DNA from 4 places in the Ensifer sp. ENS07 genome. Region 2 is predicted to be linked to each of the others. Evidence: predicted binding sites of a transcription regulator. Region 2 holds the regulator's gene; each other region holds the start of a gene.
The links. The regulator PhoB, encoded in region 2, activates phosphate uptake and scavenging genes when phosphate is short. The targets are predictions, from matches to a motif close to TGTCATNNANCTGTCAT.
Positions count from the first base shown of each region.

Region 1: a site for PhoB is predicted at 2,409-2,425, ahead of IB277_RS03040 (PhoX family phosphatase). Genes of this name have one in related genera too.
Region 3: a site for PhoB is predicted at 3,376-3,392, ahead of IB277_RS33890 (DUF1045 domain-containing protein). Genes of this name have one in related genera too.
Region 4: a site for PhoB is predicted at 1,786-1,802, ahead of IB277_RS07965 (UDP-2,3-diacylglucosamine diphosphatase). Genes of this name have one in related genera too.

Region 1 covers NZ_JACVBE010000001.1:625,919-630,930, forward strand. The annotation lists gene IB277_RS03035 (PaaI family thioesterase) at 1-140, shown strand, start outside; gene IB277_RS03040 (PhoX family phosphatase) at 321-2,333, opposite strand; gene IB277_RS03045 (DUF2339 domain-containing protein) at 2,529-5,012, shown strand, end outside.
Region 2 covers NZ_JACVBE010000004.1:458,827-463,838, forward strand. The annotation lists gene pstB (phosphate ABC transporter ATP-binding protein PstB) at 1-531, shown strand, start outside; gene phoU (phosphate signaling complex protein PhoU) at 582-1,295, shown strand; gene phoB (phosphate regulon transcriptional regulator PhoB) at 1,498-2,181, shown strand; gene IB277_RS17165 (GcrA family cell cycle regulator) at 2,250-2,771, opposite strand; gene IB277_RS17170 (aspartate aminotransferase family protein) at 3,193-4,392, shown strand; gene argF (ornithine carbamoyltransferase) at 4,497-5,012, shown strand, end outside.
Region 3 covers NZ_JACVBE010000018.1:72,663-77,674, forward strand. The annotation lists gene hutI (imidazolonepropionase) at 1-560, opposite strand, end outside; gene phnN (phosphonate metabolism protein/1,5-bisphosphokinase (PRPP-forming) PhnN) at 861-1,445, opposite strand; gene IB277_RS33885 (alpha-D-ribose 1-methylphosphonate 5-triphosphate diphosphatase) at 1,442-2,581, opposite strand; gene IB277_RS33890 (DUF1045 domain-containing protein) at 2,583-3,290, opposite strand; gene phnE (phosphonate ABC transporter, permease protein PhnE) at 3,419-4,936, opposite strand; gene phnE (phosphonate ABC transporter, permease protein PhnE) at 4,946-5,012, opposite strand, start outside.
Region 4 covers NZ_JACVBE010000002.1:181,420-186,431, forward strand. The annotation lists gene IB277_RS07960 (MFS transporter) at 1-806, opposite strand, end outside; gene IB277_RS07965 (UDP-2,3-diacylglucosamine diphosphatase) at 904-1,734, opposite strand; gene IB277_RS07970 (NADP-dependent malic enzyme) at 1,908-4,220, shown strand; gene IB277_RS07975 (LuxR family transcriptional regulator) at 4,491-5,012, shown strand, end outside.

The DNA.
Region 1 (5,012 bases), on a different contig from region 2:
TCTTCTGCGAGGGGCGCATCGTGCATCGTGGCCGCACCATCGCGACCTCCGAAGCCTGGCTGCGCGACCGTAACGGCAAGTTGCTCGCCCACGGCACCGAAACCTGCGCCATCTTCCCGATCGACAATCTCAGGCGTTAAAGCAATTCCAGGAAAAGTGCGAAGCGGTCTTCCGCTCGGAATTGCGTCACTTCAAGCTGAGCAATTCCAGGAAAAGTGCGAAGCGGTTTTCTGCTCGGAATTGCGTCGCTCAAGCAATGTCGGAAGCAAGAAACGCCGCGCAGAATGGCGCGGCGTTCCTCTTTGTAATCGCAGTCCTGATCAGCCGATGCGGCCGCCGCCCTGCTTCGTTACGGCGACGACAGCCGGGCGTACCGGCATGTCGTCCTGGAAGTCCGGCCAGCGGGTGGCCGGCGTCTCGTAAGTTGCAAGGCCGGCGTCGCCCGGGTGCTGGACGGCGAGGAAGAATGTGTCCGAGGTCGGGTTGAAGCAGGGGCCGCACATTTCGGCGCCGACCGGCACGCGGAAGAAGAGCTTCGACGTGCCGCGGGCGGCGCCGTCCGTGTCGATCGCCCAGATACCGTCGGTGCGGCCGGTGTCCTTCTCGTTGTTGCCGTCGGTCGATACCCAGAGGCGGCCATCGGTGTCGATGGCGCAATTGTCGGGCATGCCGAACCAGCCGTTCTTGGTGGTGGCGGTCGAGAACGAAGCGCCGACCTCGGCAACGCTCGGATCGCCGCACTTCAAAAGAACGTCCCAGCGGCTCTTCAGCGACGCGAAGTCGCCGTCGGTCTCGGTGATCTCGACGATGTGGCCGAAGGCGTTCTTGGCGCGCGGGTTGGCCGCGTCGACTTCTTCGGCCTTGCGCTTGGTGTTGTTGGTCAGCATCACGTAGACCTTGCCCGTCTTCGGGTTCGGCTGAACGTCTTCCGGACGGTCCATCTTGGTGGCACCGAGCGCGTCGGAGGCAAGACGGGTGTTGATCAGCACGTCCGCCTGCGAGGCAAAGCCGTTGGCTTCGGTCAGCGGGCCTTCGCCATGCGTCAGCGGCATCCAGGTGACGGTGCCGTCTTCGTCGAACTTGGCGACATAGAGTGTGCCCTCGTCGAAGAGGTCCATGTTGGCGGCGCGATCGTCAGGTTTGAAGGTGCCCTTGGTCACGAACTTGTAGACATAGTCGTAGCGCTCGTCGTCGCCGGAATAGAGCACGACGCGGCCGTCCTTGTTGACGATCGATTCGCAGCCTTCGTGCTTGAAACGGCCGAGGGCTGTGCGCTTCTTCGGCACCGACGTCGGATCAAGCGCGTCGACCTCGACGATCCAGCCGAAGCGATTGGCTTCGTTCGGCTCCTTGGAGACGTCGAAACGGTCGTAGAAGGACGCCCATTCATACTGGCCGCCCGGTGCGCCCAGCCGCTTCAGCTGCTTGTATTCCGGATGGTCCTCGGCAATCTCGCCGCCGAAATAGCCGTTGAAGTTTTCTTCGGCCATCATGTAGGTGCCCCACGCGGTGACGCCGCCGGCGCAGTTGTTGAGCGTGCCGAACACCTTTTTGCCGGTCGGGTCGGACGGCGTCTTCAGGCGGTCGTGACCGGCGGCCGGGCCGGTGATCTGCATCTCGGTGTTGACGGTGATGCGACGGTTGTTCTTGCCGTCGAGAATCGGCTGCCACTTGCCGTCGACCTTGCGGATCTCGATGATCGTGCCGCCATGTGCGGCCATCTCGATGTCGACCAGCTCCTTGCTGTATTCGCCGAGAACGACCTTCTCTTCCTCGACTTCCTTGCCGTCCTTCGTCACCTTTTCCTTCACGACGCTGGCGAAGGCGGGGAACATCAGTTCGGCATTGGTGTATTCGTGGTTGATGACGAGCAGGCCGTGGTCGGCGCTGCCGTCGAGCGGGATGAAGCCAACATAGTCGTTGTTGTAGCCGAACAGCTTTTCCTGGGCAGCGGCCGTCTGGTTCTTCGGGTCGAACTCCGGGCTGTCGGCGAAGATCTTGTCGCCCCAGCGAAGCAGGACGTCGGCATCGTAACCTTCGGCCACATGGTGCTTTTCGTCGACGCCGGCTTCGATCTCGGTAAAGTCGAAGCGCGAACCGTCCTCGGCGCGTGCCTCTTCGGCGGTCAGGAGAGCGAGCGGGCTGACGGTGGTCGAGATCGCGGCAACTGCCAGCGAGCCGCCGATGAACGACCGGCGCGAGAAGCGGCGGTGGATGATGTCGCCCATCGTCGGATTGGCGGAACAGTTGTGGCCGACATCTTCCAGCTCTTCCCTGCGTTCCGTCAGCGTCTTGAATTCGGTCTCTTCCGTCTGGGCGAGATGCTTGTCCATGATCGGGTCTCCTGGTTGAACGATGGAAACCACCGCGCGAGGCAGCGGTGTTCATCCGCCTGTACCAGCTGCCCCATGACAGTTCTGCGACATTTCCGTGAAGAGATTACAGCGCTCGGCCGTCTATAGATTTGGCGCTTGCATAAAAGTCTGTATGGTTGCGCGCGCCGGCGATTGCGACTGCCAGGGGAAAGTATGTTCGAACTTATTGCTTTAGCTGCCTTTATTCTGGCCCTGTCCGCCTATCTCGGCAACCGCAGGACGACCGAGCGTCTTGGTACCGAACTGGCCGCCCTCAAGGCGGAGGTCGTGGCGCTGAAGGCCGCTCCGGGGGGAGGCGCCCCGGCTGAAACGGCGACCGAGGCGATTGCGGCTGCGGACGAGTTGCCGGCCATGTCGGAGACGCCGGAGCCAGAGACGCTGGACGATGCCGCTGCCGCCTTCTCGGCCAGTGCGCGCGAGGGCGCGCGGATTTTCGGCGATGCGGAAGGAGCCGCGGCCAAAATCGAGGGCGAGGAGACGATCGCTGCCGGCACGGAAGCACCGCAGCCGGTCGCAACCGTACCCCGTCAGACCGAAAGCCTGGAAAGCCGCCTCGGCGCCCGTTGGGCCGTCTGGGTTGGCGGCATCGCGTTGGCGCTCGGCGGCGTCTTCATGGTCAAGTATTCAATCGATGCGGGGCTGTTGAGCCCGGCGGTTCGCCTGACGCTTGCTGCCTTGTTCGGCCTCCTGCTGATGGCGGCGGGCGAGGTCATCCGTCGGCGCGCGGTGCCCGTGATCGCCAACGAATTCCAGAACGCCATGATCCCCGGCATCCTGACGGCGGCCGGTGCCGTCACCCTCTTCGGGGTCGCCTATGCCGCCTATGGCATCTACGAATATATCGGCACGGGCACGGCCTTCGTTCTCCTGGCGGCGATTTCGCTCGCCACCGTCGGCCTGTCGCTGCTGCATGGGCAGGCGCTCGCTGGCCTCGGCCTGCTTGCCTCGCTGATCACGCCGGCGCTGGTTTCGAGCAACGAACCGCGCCCCTGGGTTCTTTTCGGCTTCCTCACGATCGTTTGGCTCGCGACCCTGCTTGCATCGCGGCTGCGCCAATGGACCGTAGTGCCGACGCTTGCCAATGTTGGCATAGGGCTCTGGGGCCTTGCCTATGTCGCTGCGGCATCGCCCTTCGAAGCACGGCCGGTCGCTTTCATCCTACTCGTGATGATCGCCGGCATCGGGCTTATCTGGCCGGCCGCCATCGAACGGGAGCCAGTGGCAGAAGCGCGCGAAATGCGTGATGCGACTGAAGGGTCCGAAATGCCGGAGTCGACCGAAGCGACAACCCGACCCCGGGCCGTCGTCGGGCCATGGGAACGCCTGTTCGTTCCACCGCACGCGGCAATCTCCATTTCGGCCGCGATCGTCGTCACCATGCTTGCGCTCCTCCTCATCAGCCCAGCAGTCTATGCGGTCCGCTTTCCGGTGGCGGAGTTTGCGGTTGTCGTTGCGGCGCTGGCGGCGTTGGGCGCCTGGCGGACAACGGCAGTCTATCCCGCCGTGCTTTCAGCGGTCGGCGCTGTTGCTGGCGTCTGGAGCCTGACGGCGCTGAGCGGCGTGCTCGCCTATCTCGATCCCTCGCTGGCCGACGCTCTTCCGGCAGTCGTCCTGCCCGGGCGCACCGCGATGATCACCGCAATGCTGCTTGCGGCGCTGTTCGTCGCACTCGGCGGTTTCGTGCTGTCGCGCCGGCTCGTCGCCCATCCGCAATATTCGACACTCTGGGCGGGCATCGCCGCGGTCGTTCCGGTCGCGCTCGTCGCGATGTCGTTCCTGATGACCGGCAACTATTCCTTCGACCTGCCGCACGGCCTGTTCTCACTCGTCGCCGGGGCGGCGCTGCTGGCACTTGCGGACTGGCTCTACCGCCGCGAAAGCGAGGCGATGGCGCGCGATACGGCGGCCGGCTTGCTGGTGGCCGGCTCCTTCACCTTTCTCGTGCTTGCCCTCCACGCCTGGACGGATGGGCTGGTCACGACGCTTGCGATCGCCGTGCTTGGAACGGCCTATGCGCTCGCCACGCGGATCCGCACCTGGCCGATTCTTCCGTGGATGACTGGTGCAGCGGCCGTCGTCGTACTCGGGCGCATCGCCTGGGAGCCGACGATCGTCGGTGCCGGCAATCTCGGCACTACGCCCGTCTTCAATGCGCTGCTGCCGGGCTACGGCATTCCCGCCGTGCTGCTTGCAGGCTCCGCCTATTTCCTGAGATCCTGGCCAGGCACGCGCGTGCGCAACCTGCTGCAGGCGCTTGCCAGCCTTTTCGTGCTGTTGACGCTCGCGATCCTGGTGCGCCATGCGATGAACGGCGGCGTGCTCGACAGCGCGGTGCCGACCCTCGGCGAGCAGTCGATCTACACGCTGCTGGCAATCGGCGCCTCGGCGATCTTCATGAGCCTCGACATGAAATCACCGAGCCCGGTCTTCCGCTACGGCGGCATGGGCCTCGGCGTGCTCTCGATGCTGTCGGTGCTTTCGGCGCATCTCCTCGGCCTCAACCCCTATTTCAGCGGCGAACTGCTGGGGCGTATCCCGTTCTTCGACCTGCTGTTGATCGGTTATCTGTTACCGGGGCTCGGCTATGCGGGGCTCGCCTGGTATGCACGCGACAAGCGGCCCTTGCCCTATGTCATG
Region 2 (5,012 bases):
ACGATCGACGTCGTCGAACTGCGCGCCCGCGTCGGCATGGTCTTCCAGAAGCCGAACCCGTTCCCGAAGTCGATCTACGACAACGTCGCCTACGGCCCGCGGATTCACGGACTTGCCCGCACCAAGGCCGACTTTGACGAGGTGGTCGAGACCAGCCTGCAGAAGGCCGGTCTGTGGAACGAGGTAAAGGATCGTCTGCAGGAGCCCGGCACCGGCCTTTCCGGTGGTCAGCAGCAGCGTCTCTGCATCGCGCGTGCCGTCGCCGTCAGCCCGGAAGTCATCCTCATGGACGAGCCGTGCTCGGCTCTCGATCCGATCGCGACCGCCAAGGTCGAAGAGCTCATCCACGAGCTGCGCACGAACTTCACGATCGTCATCGTGACCCACTCGATGCAGCAGGCCGCCCGCGTTTCGCAGCGCACCGCCATGTTCCACCTCGGCAATCTCGTCGAGGAGAACGACACCGACAAGATGTTCACCAATCCGGATGACCAGCGCACCCAGGATTACATCATGGGCCGCTTCGGCTGAGGCCGCATAAGGCTGCAACAGTAACTGCAAAGCGCCCGTAAGGATCGACGATCATGTCCATGCATATCATGTCCGCCTATGACGAAGAACTGAAGTACCTGACGCGCCGCATCTCGGAGATGGGCGGCCTCGCCGAACAGATGGTCGCCGAGTCCGTTCGCGCGCTGGTCAACTCCGACCTGGCTCTCGCACAGAAGGTGATCTCGGACGACACCGTCCTCGACGACGCCGAGCGCCAGATCGGTGAGAAGGCGATCGTCACGATCGCCAAGCGTCAGCCGGTCGCCGCCGACCTGCGTGAGATCATGGGGTCGATCCGCATCGCCTCCGATCTGGAACGCGTCGGCGACCTTGGCAAGAACACCGCCAAGCGCGTGATCGCGGTCGCCGGCTCCGGCATTCCGCGCAAGCTCGCCCGTGGCCTCGAGCATCTGGCAGAGCTCGCTCTCGTCCAGCTCAAGGAAGTGCTCGACGTCTACGCCTCGCGCTCGCCGGAAAAGGCCAACAGCATCCGCGAGCGTGACGAGGAGATCGACGCGATCTACACCTCGCTGTTCCGCGAGCTCTTGACCTACATGATGGAAGATCCGCGCAACATCACGCCCTGCACGCATCTTCTGTTCTGCGCCAAGAACATCGAGCGCATCGGCGACCACGCGACCAATATCGCTGAGACGATCTATTACATGGCGACGGGTGCTCAGCCGGAAGGCGAGCGTCCGAAGGATGACACTACGTCGACGCTGGGCTCGGTCAACGACTGAGCGCCAAGCGCGCCGTAAGCATGCATGCCCTTTGAAATCTGATCCGGTCGCGGCTTCGGTCGCGGCCCCGAATTCCTGTATCTGAAGCATGCGGTTTTCGCCCCGCCTTTGAAAACGGCGGATGTGCTCCAGATTTAGAGTGTCTGAGCGCCGGCCGGGCCGATGAGCCCAAAGGCCGCCCGCGGTAAGGAGACGTTACCTGATGTTGCCAAAAATCGCCGTAGTCGAAGACGAAGAGGCGCTGAGCGTTCTGCTGCGTTACAATCTGGAAGCCGAGGGCTTCGACGTCGATACGATCCTGCGGGGCGACGAGGCGGAGATCCGGCTTCAGGAGCGGCTGCCCGACCTGCTTATCCTCGACTGGATGCTGCCCGGTGTTTCCGGCATTGAACTTTGCCGTCGGCTGCGCCAGCGTCCGGAGACCGAACGTCTGCCGATCATCATGCTGACGGCGCGCGGCGAGGAAAGCGAGCGCGTCCGGGGTCTGGCGACGGGTGCCGACGACTACGTGGTCAAGCCCTTCTCGACGCCGGAGCTGATGGCGCGCGTCAAGGCGATGCTGCGCCGGGCAAAGCCCGAGGTGCTGTCGACGCTGCTTCGCTGCGGCGACATCGAACTCGACCGCGAGACCCACCGCGTTCATCGCCGCAGCCGCGAAGTGCGCCTCGGCCCCACCGAGTTCCGTCTTCTGGAGTTCCTCATGTCCTCGCCGGGCCGCGTCTTCTCTCGCTCGCAGCTTCTGGATGGCGTCTGGGGGCATGACATCTATGTCGACGAGCGCACCGTCGACGTGCATGTCGGTCGTCTGCGCAAGGCTCTGAACTTCTCGAACATGCCCGACGTCATCCGCACCGTTCGCGGCGCCGGCTATTCGCTCGAAAGCTGAGCGGTCTGAAAGTCGCCAAGAAAAAAAGGGGCCGATCGGCCCCTTTTTTATTGATGCCGTCCAGCTTCTCAGCGGGCCCTGCGGCGCTCCCCCGACGGCTGGTAGGCCAGCCGCGCATGGAAGGTGCAGTAAGGCGAGGCTTCCGGGGAATCGTTGCCGCAGAAGTGAAACTCTTCCTTCAGCGGGTCGCCGATCGGCCACTTGCAGGTGCGCTCGGTGAGCTGGGTCAGCTCGAGGCGGCGCGACATCGGCACGACAACGTCGGTGCGGGTGCTGAAATCCTGCTCGGCAACGAGATCGACTTCGATTTCTTCCTTGAGAACGACAGCGCCGGCCGCGCGTGCAACCGGGCGGGTCGAAACGCGCGAAGCGTAGTTCGGTGCGCGCGGTGCCGAAGTCGGGCGCTTCGGACGGGCTGCTGTCGTGGTGCTGCCGCCGGCCTTGGCGCGACCTGGCAGGCTCAGGCGGTGAACCTTGCCGATGACAGCGTTACGGCTGACGCCGCCGAGCTGCGCCGCGATCTGGCTTGCGCTCAGGCCCTCGGACCAAAGCTTCTTCAGTTTCTCCACCCGCTCGTCAGTCCAGTTCATTTCTGCACTCTCCGTTCTCAGCGTTGGGGATGGCAGAATCCCTCACCGCACCCCGGCTAAACCCCGGGGTTGCAAACGCGATAACTCTTTTGGTGACTAGGTCCGCCGCATGCGTCTAGTAATTGAATGTTAACGTACTGACCGCTGGACTCTGTGGCAAGAGTCCCGGGAATCAGGCCGAATCGATTTCGTAGTTTTCCCCAACTTGCTCGGCCAGCGTTGCATTTTTGCAAGCCCTCCCGGACGATTTTTCTGCTGCCAGGAATCGACCCTTCATGTTGCGCTGCAAGGCTTGGTTTTGTTGACATTGCAGCGCGAAATGGGAATAGTGCCTGCGCCGCCGAAAGGCGGCATTTTTGATTTTTATCGGCCCGCGTGAGGCGCGGGATCGATGTCGATCTGGAGTGAAGGAGAGCCTCGCATGACTGCAACCACGCCGCTTTACGATACCTACATGCGCGCGCCGTTGCGTTTCGAGCGAGGAGAGGGCGCCTGGCTGATCGCTGAAGACGGCACGCGTTATCTCGATTTCGGTGCCGGCGTTGCCGTGAACTCGCTCGGCCACGCGCACCCGCACCTGGTCGAGGCGCTGAAGGCGCAGGCCGACAAGGTCTGGCACCTGTCCAACCTTTATGAAATTGCGGGCCAGGAAAGCCTCGGCCGCCGGCTGACGGCAGTGACCTTTGCCGACAAGGTCTTCTTCACCAATTCGGGCGCGGAAGCGCTGGAATGCGCCATCAAGACGGCACGGCGTTACCACTTCTCCAAGGGCCACCCGGAGAAGTTCCACGTCATCACCTTCGAAGGCGCCTTCCACGGCCGCACGATCGCGACGATCGCCGCCGGTGGTCAGCAGAAATACATCGAAGGTTTCGGGCCGAAGGCGCCGGGCTTCTACCAGGTTCCGTTCGGCGACATCGCCGCGGTCAAGAATGCGATCACCGAGGAAACCGCAGCGATCCTGATCGAGCCGATCCAGGGCGAGGGCGGCATCCGTCCGGCGACCAAGGAATTTATGCAGGAACTGCGCGCGCTTTGCGACGAGTTCGGCCTGCTCTTGATCCTCGACGAGGTCCAGACCGGCGTCGGCCGTACCGGCAAGCTGTTTGCCCATGAATGGGCGGATATCCGTCCGGATATCATGGCGGTCGCCAAGGGTATCGGCGGTGGCTTCCCGTTCGGCGCCTGCCTCGCGACTGAGGAAGCCGCATCTGGTATGGTGGCGGGCACGCATGGCTCCACATATGGCGGCAACCCGCTGGCCATGGCCGTCGGCAACGCCGTGCTCGACGTCGTTCTGGCCGACGGATTCCTGACGCATGTGCGCGATGTCGCGCTGGTCTTCCGCCAGGGCCTTGCGTCGCTCAAGGACCGTTTCCCTGATGTCATCGAGGACATCCGCGGCGACGGTTTGATGCTGGGCATCAAGGTGAAGGGCCCTTCGGCCGATCTGCTGAAGGAAATCCGCGGCGAAAAGCTCCTGGCCGTGCCGGCGGGCGAAAATGTGCTGCGTCTGCTGCCGCCGCTGACCGTGACGGCGGAAGAGGCGCGCGAGGGGCTCGCACGTATCGAACGCGCCGCCGAGGCGGTTCGCAAGGCAAGCGGCAACGCCGCGGCCTGAAGGTAGCGACCCAGGGACGACTAAGGCGTTAGAATGACCTTCGTGCGGGCACGTGGATAGCGTGCCGCACCAGGGACCGATTTTTCAGACAGGAACCGAGTACGATGGCAGGCACCAGACATTTTCTCGATCTTTCGGCCATGACGGCCGCCGACCTCCGGACGATCATCGACGATGCGCGCGTCCGAAAGGCGGCGACCAAGGCCGGAACTGCCGAGAAGCCGCTCGCCGGCAAGATGCTGGCGATGATCTTCGAAAAGCCCTCCACCCGCACCCGCGTTTCCTTCGATGTCGGCATGCGCCAGCTCGGCGGCGAAACCCTGTTTCTGTCGGGCACCGAAATGCAGCTCGGCCGCGCCGAGACGATCGGCGACACGGCCAAGGTGCTCTCGCGTTACGTCGACGCCATCATGATCCGCACCACCGACCATCGCCGCCTTCTGGAACTGGCCGAGCATGCGACGGTCCCGGTCATCAACGGCCTGACCGACGATACGCACCCCTGCCAGATCATGGCCGATATCCTGACCTTCGAGGAGCATCGCGGTCCGGTAAAGGGCAAGACGATTGCCTGGACCGGCGACGGCAATAACGTGCTGCATTCGCTGATCGAAGGTTCT
Region 3 (5,012 bases), on a different contig from region 2:
GGCGTTGCGTGTGCGGCGAGATAGCTCGTCATAACGCGCACCGGCCGCAGCGTTTCGAGTTTGCGGGCGGCACGCAGCATGTTGAGCTCGGCCGTGACGTTCAGTCCGTAGCCGGATTTGATTTCGACGGTCGAGACGCCTTCGGCAAGAAGCGTGTCGAGCCGCGGCAGGGTGCTTTCGACAAGCTGGTCGACGGTCAGCGCATTGGTCGCCTTGACCGAGGAAACGATGCCGCCACCGGCACGCGCAATCTCTTCATAGGTGGCGCCTTCGAGGCGCATCTGGAATTCGCGGGCGCGGTTGCCGCCATGAACGAGATGGGTGTGGCAGTCGATGAGAGCGGGCGTCACTACGCGGCCCTCGTAGTCCGTCGCTTCAAGGCTGCGTGCGAGGTCGGCGGGCAGTCCGCTCTCCGGCCCGGCATAGGCGATACGCCCATCGACGACCGCAACGGCCGCATTCTCGACGAGGCCAAGACCGTCAACGGTTTCGCCAAGCGTCACGAGACGCACATTGCGCCAGATGCCGGATGTCTGCCTGCGGGTCGAGAGTTCGTTCATCAGGTCGCCTCCACTGAATATAATGTATATACATATTAATTCGCTCCACAAGGGGAAATTTATGGAGCCTGCGGAAAAGGAAAGGGTGATCGGCCGAGTGAAACAGAGCGGGGGCTTTGAGGAGATGACCGTAGAACTCTGATTTCTCGGGAATTTCTCACCCCGGGTTCGTCATCACCGCAGGCAAAAAGAAAAGGCCCCGAGCCATGAGGTTCGGAACCTTTGTCTGTGTCCTTGGAATGGGGATCGCGACGCGTGCCCGCGAGCCGAAATCCTGCCGGGCCGCGAAAACAGATCACGCTAAACCGCGTGATCCGCCTTAGTGCGCAGCCGTTCAACCACCTCGACGAAGCGATTTCCGGCAATGTCGAGGCGACCGCTGTTGTCGATCACGCTGACATCCGGGCCTGAGGTCACGTCTGGAGCCTGGCGGCTGAGGCGTCGCAAAACTTCCTCTTCACTTTCGCGGCCGCGTTCGGCAAGCCGCTTTGCAAGCACAGGCGTCTCGGCTGTAACAACGACGACGGCGATCTCGCCGAAGGCTTCGCGGAACGCCGGCAGGGCACCACGGCTGCCATTGACGATCGCCGTCATGCCGTCCCTGACATTCCTGAGCACGACGACGGGGATGCCGTATTTCAGCCCATGCGCATCCCAGAAAACGGCGAAGGCGCCGTCCTTCTGCATCTCGACGAACTCGTCTTCCGAGACGCTTTCATGTACCTCACTGCCGGCATCCGACGGACGGGTAATGACGCGGCGGACGAAATGCACGTCGTGACAATCCGCGAAATGCCGGGCGGCAAAGCCCATGACGCTGTCCTTGCCGGCGCCGCTCGGTCCAACAACGACGACAAGCGCGCCGCCCTGGTTGTTCGCGCTCATGCGACACGCCGTCCTTCGCGCCAGACGGAGCGCACGACCGGGATGCCTTCCTTGCGATGGACGCGAGCGATATCGGCGCGAAGGCCGACGCCGATGCGGCCGCGGTCATCGAGACCGACGGTACGCGCCGGCGTCGACGTCACCATGGCGATTGCCTTTGGCAGGTCGACGGCGTCGAGTTCGTCGGAGAGCACGAAGGGGGCGTGGATCAGACTGAAGGGCACATAGTCCGACGACAGCACGTCGAGCACGCCGCGCTCGGCGAGATCGCGGGCGGCGATGTTGCCGGAGTGCGACTTGCCGCGCACGATGTTCGGCGCGCCCATCAGAACGCTGAGGCCCGCGCGGTGCGACGCCTCGGCGGCCTCGAAGCTCGTCGGGAACTCCGCAAGCTTGATGCCGAAGCCGATCGATTCCTCGACGTGGTCGATGGTCGCGTCGTCATGGCTGGCGATCGTGATGCCGCGGGCCGCACAGGCCTCGGCGAGCGCGGTGCGGTGCGGACCGGCATACTTGGCCGACAACGCCTGCTGCCGCTCGACGAAGCGCGCGAATTCTTCGTCCGAGAAGCCGCGCTTGGCTTTATAGTAGAGCGTGTACTGGTCCATCGTCTGGAACTGGCGCTGGCCCGGCGCATGGTCCATCAGCGAGACGAGCTTGACCTGCGGATCGTTCTGGAAGTCCTCGTAGTGTTCGAGCACGTCGGACGTTGAAACTTCGCAGCGCAGGTGGATCAGGTGATCGGCGCGAAGGCGACCCTCTTCCTTGGCCTGGGCCAGCGCGTCGGCCATGCTGCGCATCTCGCCCTTCTGGAAGCCGCCATCCTCGTCGGAGCCGAGACGCAGGCAGTCGAAGACCGTGGTGATGCCGGAGGTGACCACCTGTGCGTCATGGGCCTGGATTGCCGCGATCTTCAGCCAGCGCACGCCCGGGCGCGGCGAGTAGTGGGCTTCGAGGTGGTCGGTGTGCAGCTCGATGAGGCCGGGGATCAGATAGTCGCCTTCAAAGTCCTCGCCGCTGGCAACCGTGCCCTCGGAAATGTCGGCAATCTTGCCGTCGCGGATCAGCACCGAACCGTCGAGGATACTATCCTCGAGGACGATGCGGGCGTTGGTCAAAACCTGTTCTTTGCTCATCTCATGCGATCTTTCGTTGGGTGTCGCTGCCGAGCGGCAGCAGGGAGCGGACAGTAAAGGGTGCGCCGCGCTCCGGTTCGACGAAGAGCGCGACTGACGTGACGTGAAGTGGCTTGCCGATATGCTCGGCAAAGGTGGTTTCGAGCGCGGTACGCATCACGCCGCTGGTTTCCGTGGGCACCGGGCCAGTCAAGGTCAGGTGGAACTGGAACTCTTCGAAAACATAGGGATAGCCCCATTCTTTGAGGTAGCGCCTCTGGCGCTCAGGCAGGCTGTTTGGCTTGCGGCGGGCAAAGTCGGCGTCCGACAGCGGCGCGCGGAACGGGTCGAAGCGGTGAACGGCGTCTTCGGCCAAATCCAGCAGGTCGACGCAAGGCGCGGACGGCACGAGTCCGAAGAACGGGCCCAACTGGTGCAGCACGATTTCGGGGATCTCGAACGGGTCGAGGTCGGCGGCAAAGCACTCGAAAATACTTAGGAGCTCGTCTTCGTCCCGGCCTTCGGCAAGCTCGAAGGGAGCCTTCAGCGTACCGTGGAAACCGTAGCGCCGCGGGTCAGCCGTCAATGTGCGTTGCGTCTCTTCGTCAATCCCGGCGATCGTCGGAAGCGTGAGGTCCTCACCGGTAAAGGCGTCGCGCCCCAGCCAACGGGACGCGACCTGCGACAGCCGGTCGTCCGCCGGCGGCGCGAAATAGATGGCATAACGCACGGTCTTCACTTTCTTATAGCGACCGGCCCGCCAGGGCAGCGGGTCGATTGTTTGCGGGGATGCGATGCGCAGCTAGCCGATTTCCATGACAACATCATGATGGCGGACACGCAAATGCTTGGCTGTCGTCAATGTGCCTTGCTGCCCATCAGGCGCGAACGGCACGCGTTCGAGATGCTGTCGAAAATAAAGACAACCAGCAAGATCAGAAGCACCATATAGGCGACATTTTCCCAATCGGAATTGGTACGCATCGCTTCCCAGAGTTTGAGGCCGATACCGCCGGCGCCGACGGCGCCGATGATCGTCGCCGAGCGAGTGTTCGATTCCCAGAAGTAGAGCGCCTGGCTGGCAAAAACCGGCAGCACCTGCGGAAGCACGCCGAAGCGCTGCACGGCAAGCGGCGTCGCTCCGACCGACTTCACGCCCTCGCGCTGCTTGTCATCGATGTTTTCCAGCGCCTCGGAATAGAGTTTGCCAAGCGTACCGGTGTCGGTGAAGAAGATCGCGGAGATGCCGGCAAGCGGTCCGGGGCCGAAGGCGCGGGTGAAGAACAGTGCCCAGATGAACATGTCCACCGACCGCAGGAAGTCGAAGAAGCGCTTGACCACCTGGTTGGTCAGGAAGCTCGGCGTGATGTTTCTGGCGGCAAGGAAGCAGAGCGGGAAGGCGATCAGCGACGCAAAGAGCGTGCCGACAAAAGCCATGACGACCGTCTGCAACAGCTTCGTCCAGACGTCCAGATGCTGCCATTCGGCGTTATAGAGGATGTTGTTCCAGGCGAGCGAAAGGTTCGAGCGGGTCGGGTCGATCTGTTCGCCGGATGTGATGAGCGCGACGACCTCGCCATAGCTTTTGCCGAAGAAGGGCGAGTTGGTGTCGAACAGGAAGTTCGCCCAACCGAAGAAGCGGTTGCGGACGGAAACCTCGTCGCCTTCCACTTCAGCCCACCCGGTGGCGCCAAAGGCAAGCACGATCTTTTCGCCGGGCCGCTTCTGTGTCGCCCAGGCGGGCAGTTGGCCCTGCGGCCTCACCGTGTCGACGCCGTCTACGGTCATAACAAACGTGTCACCGCCATGGGTAGCCTTCACCAGGCCATCGGCGATCTCGATCCTGGTCGAGCGGTCGTAGGTTACGACGACGCGCGTCAGCACGTCTTCCGTCCGGGTTTCGATACGGTTCTGCGTTTCGGCAGCGGCTGTGCCACCGAGCGCGGAGCCGGGCGCCATGAAGCTGAACGACGAGCTTGCCTTCGGCTTGACCGCCTGCGCGGTGGAGGCCGGTATCTCGACCTGGCGCGTCACCGTCTGCCTGTCGAGCTCCACCCAGTCCGGATTGGGATTGGGCCCGAGCGGCGAATTGCGCTGATAGTTGAGACGCATCGTACGGTCGGGGGCGACGTGGATTTCCGGGCGTACCTCATAGGAAACCCAGTCGGCCAGGTAGGTGCCAGCGATGCCCCAATTGGCATTGCCGAGCACGTGGCCGATCGAGAAGAACCACCAGCTGAAGATGAGGTAGACGACGACGCCGCCGGCGATGGCTGCGGTGCGCACGCGGCTGGAGGTCGAGGATTTGAGGAGGTCGGGATGGCGGCTCGCGATCGCGTCCATTTCCATCGGGTTCAATCGTGTGGTCGTGGTCATGGTACGCACCTACTGGGCAAGCTGGAAGGCCTGCTCGCCAACGAGGCGGCGGCGAAGCCAGGCGGAAAACTGGTCG
Region 4 (5,012 bases), on a different contig from region 2:
AAGATGAACATCGTCACTTCCGCCGCGACGCCCGCGCTCCAGAGCAGGCCGATCTCGGTACCGCTGTAGCCGATGTGCTGCCAATAGATCGCCGAGAAGGCAAAGAGCATCGCGTGGCTGGCGTTGACCAGCGTCACCCCGATCAGCAGCAGCTGCAGGTCGAGCTGCCGCAGCGACTTCGGCGGCGGCTCCGTCAATGCCGTGATCGGTGACGGCCGCCGCGGCTTGCCGACCCGTGGCGCGGCATAGGCCATGATGATCGTCAGGCCGAAGCCGATCGCCATCGCCGGCAGTACCATGTCGCTGCCGAAGATGCCCACCATCCAGCCGCCGAGCATCGTCGCGCCGATGAAGGCGACCGAGCCCCAGAGCCGCATATGGGCGTAGTCGAAGCCCCAGCGCCGCACGCCTGAAAGCGCGATCGCCTCGACGATCGGCACATAGGGAGAATAGACGGCCGACTGCAGCGTATAGATCAGCAGCACCGGCCAGAATTCGCGGAAATAGAACAGAACCACGGCCGTTGCGAGCGACAGGAAACCGGACCAGATCAGGACGATCGCCCGCTCGCCGAGCCTATCGGCAATGACGCCGGCGATCGGCGCCGTGATGACGCGCACGAACATCGGCAACGCCAGAACGACGCCGATCTCGAAGTCGCTCATCGACAGCGTGCTCAGCCACATCGGGAAATATGGCATCGCGAAGCCGTTGACGATCAGCGGCGCACAGAAGAGCAAAGCAATGCGAAGCGCAAAATGGCGCGGCGGAGGGCCCACATAGGCGGGCGCTTGGAAGGGAATCATCGTCTGACCTGATGGCTGTGCCCGATCTCTAGCACGAGCCGGGCGCCCCTCGCCATAACCTAGTTTTCGCGACAGGAATATCGCTGCGCCGCGAAGGTCAGGCCGCGCGCTGGGTCAGCAGTTGGGCGAGCAGTTTGTCCGCTTCGCCAGAGGCTTCGCCTTCGCTGGCGCCACCGCGCATCTGGTGCCAGGTGATCAGTTCCATCGTGCCGTCGTGGTGCTCGGCAATCGCCGTGCAGCTTTCCACCCAGTCGCCGGTGTTGATGTAGCGGATGTCGCCGATCTCCTCGATGACAGCATGGTGGATATGACCACAGATCACGCCCTGCGCATCGTGACGGCGCGCCTCCTCGGCGACCACCTTCTGGAACTCGCCGATGAAGTTGACGGCGTGCTTGACCTGGAGCTTCGCCCAGGACGAGAACGACCAATAGGGCATGCCGAGACGTCGGCGGACCGCAGCAAGCCCGATATTGATGGCGATCGCCGTGTCGTAGGCCCAATCGCCGAGATAGGCGAGCACGCGGGCGTTGCGCACGACGACGTCGAATTCGTCGCCGTGCAGCACGAGATATTTACGGCCGTCGGCCCCCTCGTGCATGTAGCGTTGCGCCACCTCGATGCCGCCGAAATGCACGCCCGGAAAGTCGCGCAGGAATTCATCGTGATTGCCGGGGATGTAAACGATGCGGGCGCCCTTGCGCGCCTTGCGCAGGAGCTTTTGCACCACGTCGTTGCAGTTCTGCGGCCAGTACCAGCTGCGCTTCAGCCGCCAGCCGTCGACGATGTCGCCGACCAGAACGATCGTCTCCGCTTCATGATGCCGCAGGAAGTCGAGCAGGTAGTCGGTCTTGGCGGCCTTCGAGCCGAGATGGATGTCCGAGATGAACAAATTTCGTACGGAGTTGTCTTGCTGCGCCGCCATCATGCGAGCCTCGTCTTCAGGTTATGCTTTCTGCCTTCGTGAAACCAGACTCGTGTTTCAGGAAGATGACATCAACATTGCGTCACCGGTCCCCCCGCTGAAATCAGCACTGCAAAACTGTACCTCGCTTCGAATTCATGCCAAAAGGCACGACCACGAATGAGGAATGTGAGAGCATGAATACGGGCGACAAGACGAAATCCCATACCGGTCCGGCCAGCGGCGACATCGACCAGCAGGCCCTTTTCTTCCACCGTTACCCACGCCCGGGAAAGCTCGAAATCCAGCCCACCAAGCCGCTCGGCAACCAGCGCGACCTGGCGCTTGCCTATTCGCCAGGGGTTGCAGCCCCCTGCATCGCCATTCGTGACAATCCGGAAACAGCCGCCGATTACACAGCGCGCGCCAACCTGGTCGCGGTCATCTCCAACGGCACGGCCGTCCTCGGTCTCGGCAATATCGGTCCGCTGGCTTCCAAGCCCGTCATGGAGGGCAAGGCCGTCCTCTTCAAGAAATTTGCCGGCATCGACGTCTTCGACATCGAAATCGACGCGTCGAGCATCGAGCGCATGGTCGACGTAATCTCGGCGCTCGAGCCGACCTTCGGCGGCATCAACCTTGAAGACATCAAGGCGCCCGAATGTTTCGAGGTGGAGCGGCGCCTGCGTGAAAAGATGCAGATCCCGGTCTTCCACGACGACCAGCACGGAACTGCGATCATCGTCGCCGCCGCCATCCTCAACGGCCTCGAACTCGCCGGCAAGGACATCGCGACCGCCAAGATCGTCACCTCGGGCGCAGGTGCCGCCGCACTCGCCTGTCTCAACCTTCTCGTGACGCTCGGCGCCAAGCGCGAAAACATCTGGGTCCATGACCTCGAAGGCCTCGTCTACAAGGGCCGCGAGGTACTGATGGACGAATGGAAGTCCGTCTACGAGCAGGATAGCAGCAACCGCGTGCTTGCCGACAGCATCGGCGGCGCTGACGTCTTCCTCGGCCTTTCCGCCGCCGGCGTCCTGAAGCCGGAACTGCTGGCGCAGATGGCCGAAAAGCCGCTGATCATGGCGCTCGCCAATCCGACGCCGGAAATCATGCCGGAAGCCGCCCGCCAAGCCCGTCCGGACGCGATGATCTGCACCGGCCGCTCGGACTTCCCGAACCAGGTCAACAACGTTCTCTGCTTCCCGCATATCTTCCGCGGCGCGCTCGACTGCGGCGCAAGCACGATCAACGAAGAAATGAAGATGGCGGCCGTACGCGCCATCGCCGGTCTTGCCCGCGAAGAGCCTTCCGATGTTGCCGCCCGCGCCTATTCCGGCGAGACCCCGGTCTTCGGCCCGGACTACCTGATCCCCTCGCCGTTCGATCAGCGCCTTATCCTGCGTATCGCGCCGGCGGTTGCGAAGGCAGCCGAGGAAAGCGGCGTCGCCACCCGTCCGATCCAGGACTATGACGCCTATCTCGACAAGCTGAACCGCTTCGTCTTCCGCTCGGGCTTCATCATGAAGCCCGTCTTTGCCGCCGCCAAGAACGCCCAGAAGAACCGGGTTATCTTTGCCGAAGGCGAAGACGAACGCGTGCTGCGCGCCGCCCAGGTGTTGCTCGAAGAAGGCACGGCCCGACCGATCCTGATCGGCCGTCCGCAGATCATCGAGACGCGCCTGCGTCGCTATGGCCTGCGCATCCGTCCGGATGTCGATTTCGAGGTCGTCAACCCCGAAGGCGATCCGCGCTACCGCGACTATGTCGAGGACTATTTTGCCCTCGTCGGCCGTCTCGGCGTCATCCCGGAAGCCGCCCGCACGATCGTGCGCACCAACACGACCGTCATCGGCGCGCTCTCGGTCAAGCGCGGCGAAGCCGATGCGTTGATCTGCGGCGTCGAAGGGCGCTACAGCAAGCACCTGCGCGACGTATCGCAGATCATCGGCAAGCGCGACGGCGTGCTCGATTTCTCGGCCTTGAGCCTGCTGATCTCGCAGCGCGGCGCAACTTTCTTCACCGACACCTATGTGAGCTACTGCCCGAGCGCCGAAGAGATCGCCCAGACGACGGTCATGGCGGCACAGGAAATCCGCCGCTTCGGCATCACTCCACGCGCCGCCCTCGTCTCGCATTCGAACTTCGGTTCGCGCGATTCGGAGAGCGCCACCAAGATGCGCACGGCGCTGCAGCTCGTGCGGGAACTCGCGCCCGATCTCGAGGTCGACGGCGAAATGCACGGCGATGCGGCGATCTCGGAAGCGTTGCGCCAGCGCGTCATGCCGGACAGCAGCCTGTCGAGCGAAGCCAATCTGCTGGTTTTCCCCAATCTCGATGCCGCCAACATCACGCTCGGTGTCGTCAAGACCATGACCGACAGCCTGCATGTCGGCCCGATCCTGCTCGGCTCGGCGCTTCCGGCCCATATCCTGTCGCCGTCCGTCACCTCACGCGGCGTCGTCAACATGGCGGCTCTGGCGGTGGTCGAAGCCAGCCATCCGGGTTGAGATGGCAACGCGGAGATCGCCACCGGTCTTCGCTGCATTCGGGCGCCATGCCGGCGCCGGCAAAACCGTATCCGGATGTCGCGCCTGCTTCAGGCGCGGCATCGCTGGTTTTGCAGATCACCCGCGAATCAGCCCCTGTCACGCGGCCGATCGACGACCACAATCAAGGCGTGCGCAATTGGTCTTATACACCAATCGGGAAAGTTTGCGCTGGACAAAAGGTGAACCTCTAACCATGCTGGGGCCTCGGACGAGATTCGGTGTTGTGGCATGACTGAGCAGCAGGCTGTCCTCGACATGCTGGAAATCCTGGAATGTGGCGGCTGCGTCGAGCCCGCTCATTTCTTCACATTGATGCGTCGAACCTTCCGCATTGCCCATCTTCTCTATCTCGAAGCGGAGCCCTATGCGGACGAGCTCAAGGTTTGCCGGCTGCATCACACCTTCGGCGCCTACGCTGCCGAGATCTACCATGCCCGCAGCCTTCACCGGATCGATCCGATCCTGAAGCTGGCGCTTGGCGGCGTGCGGCCGGTGGAATGGACGATGGCGCGGCATCGCTTCCCGGAATGCGAACCGTTGTTCCAGGCAGCCCAGGAAATCGGCATATCCACTGAGGGCGTCGCCTTGCCATTGCCCTCGCCCGCCGGGCGCATGGCGTTGCTCGCAATCAACGTCAACATGACAGCCGGCGAATGGACGACCTATCGCCGCCATCACCTGCGCGATTTCCAGCTGGCCGCCAATCTCTTCCATGCCGCCATGCTGGAGCACGGCGCCATGGCCGGCAGC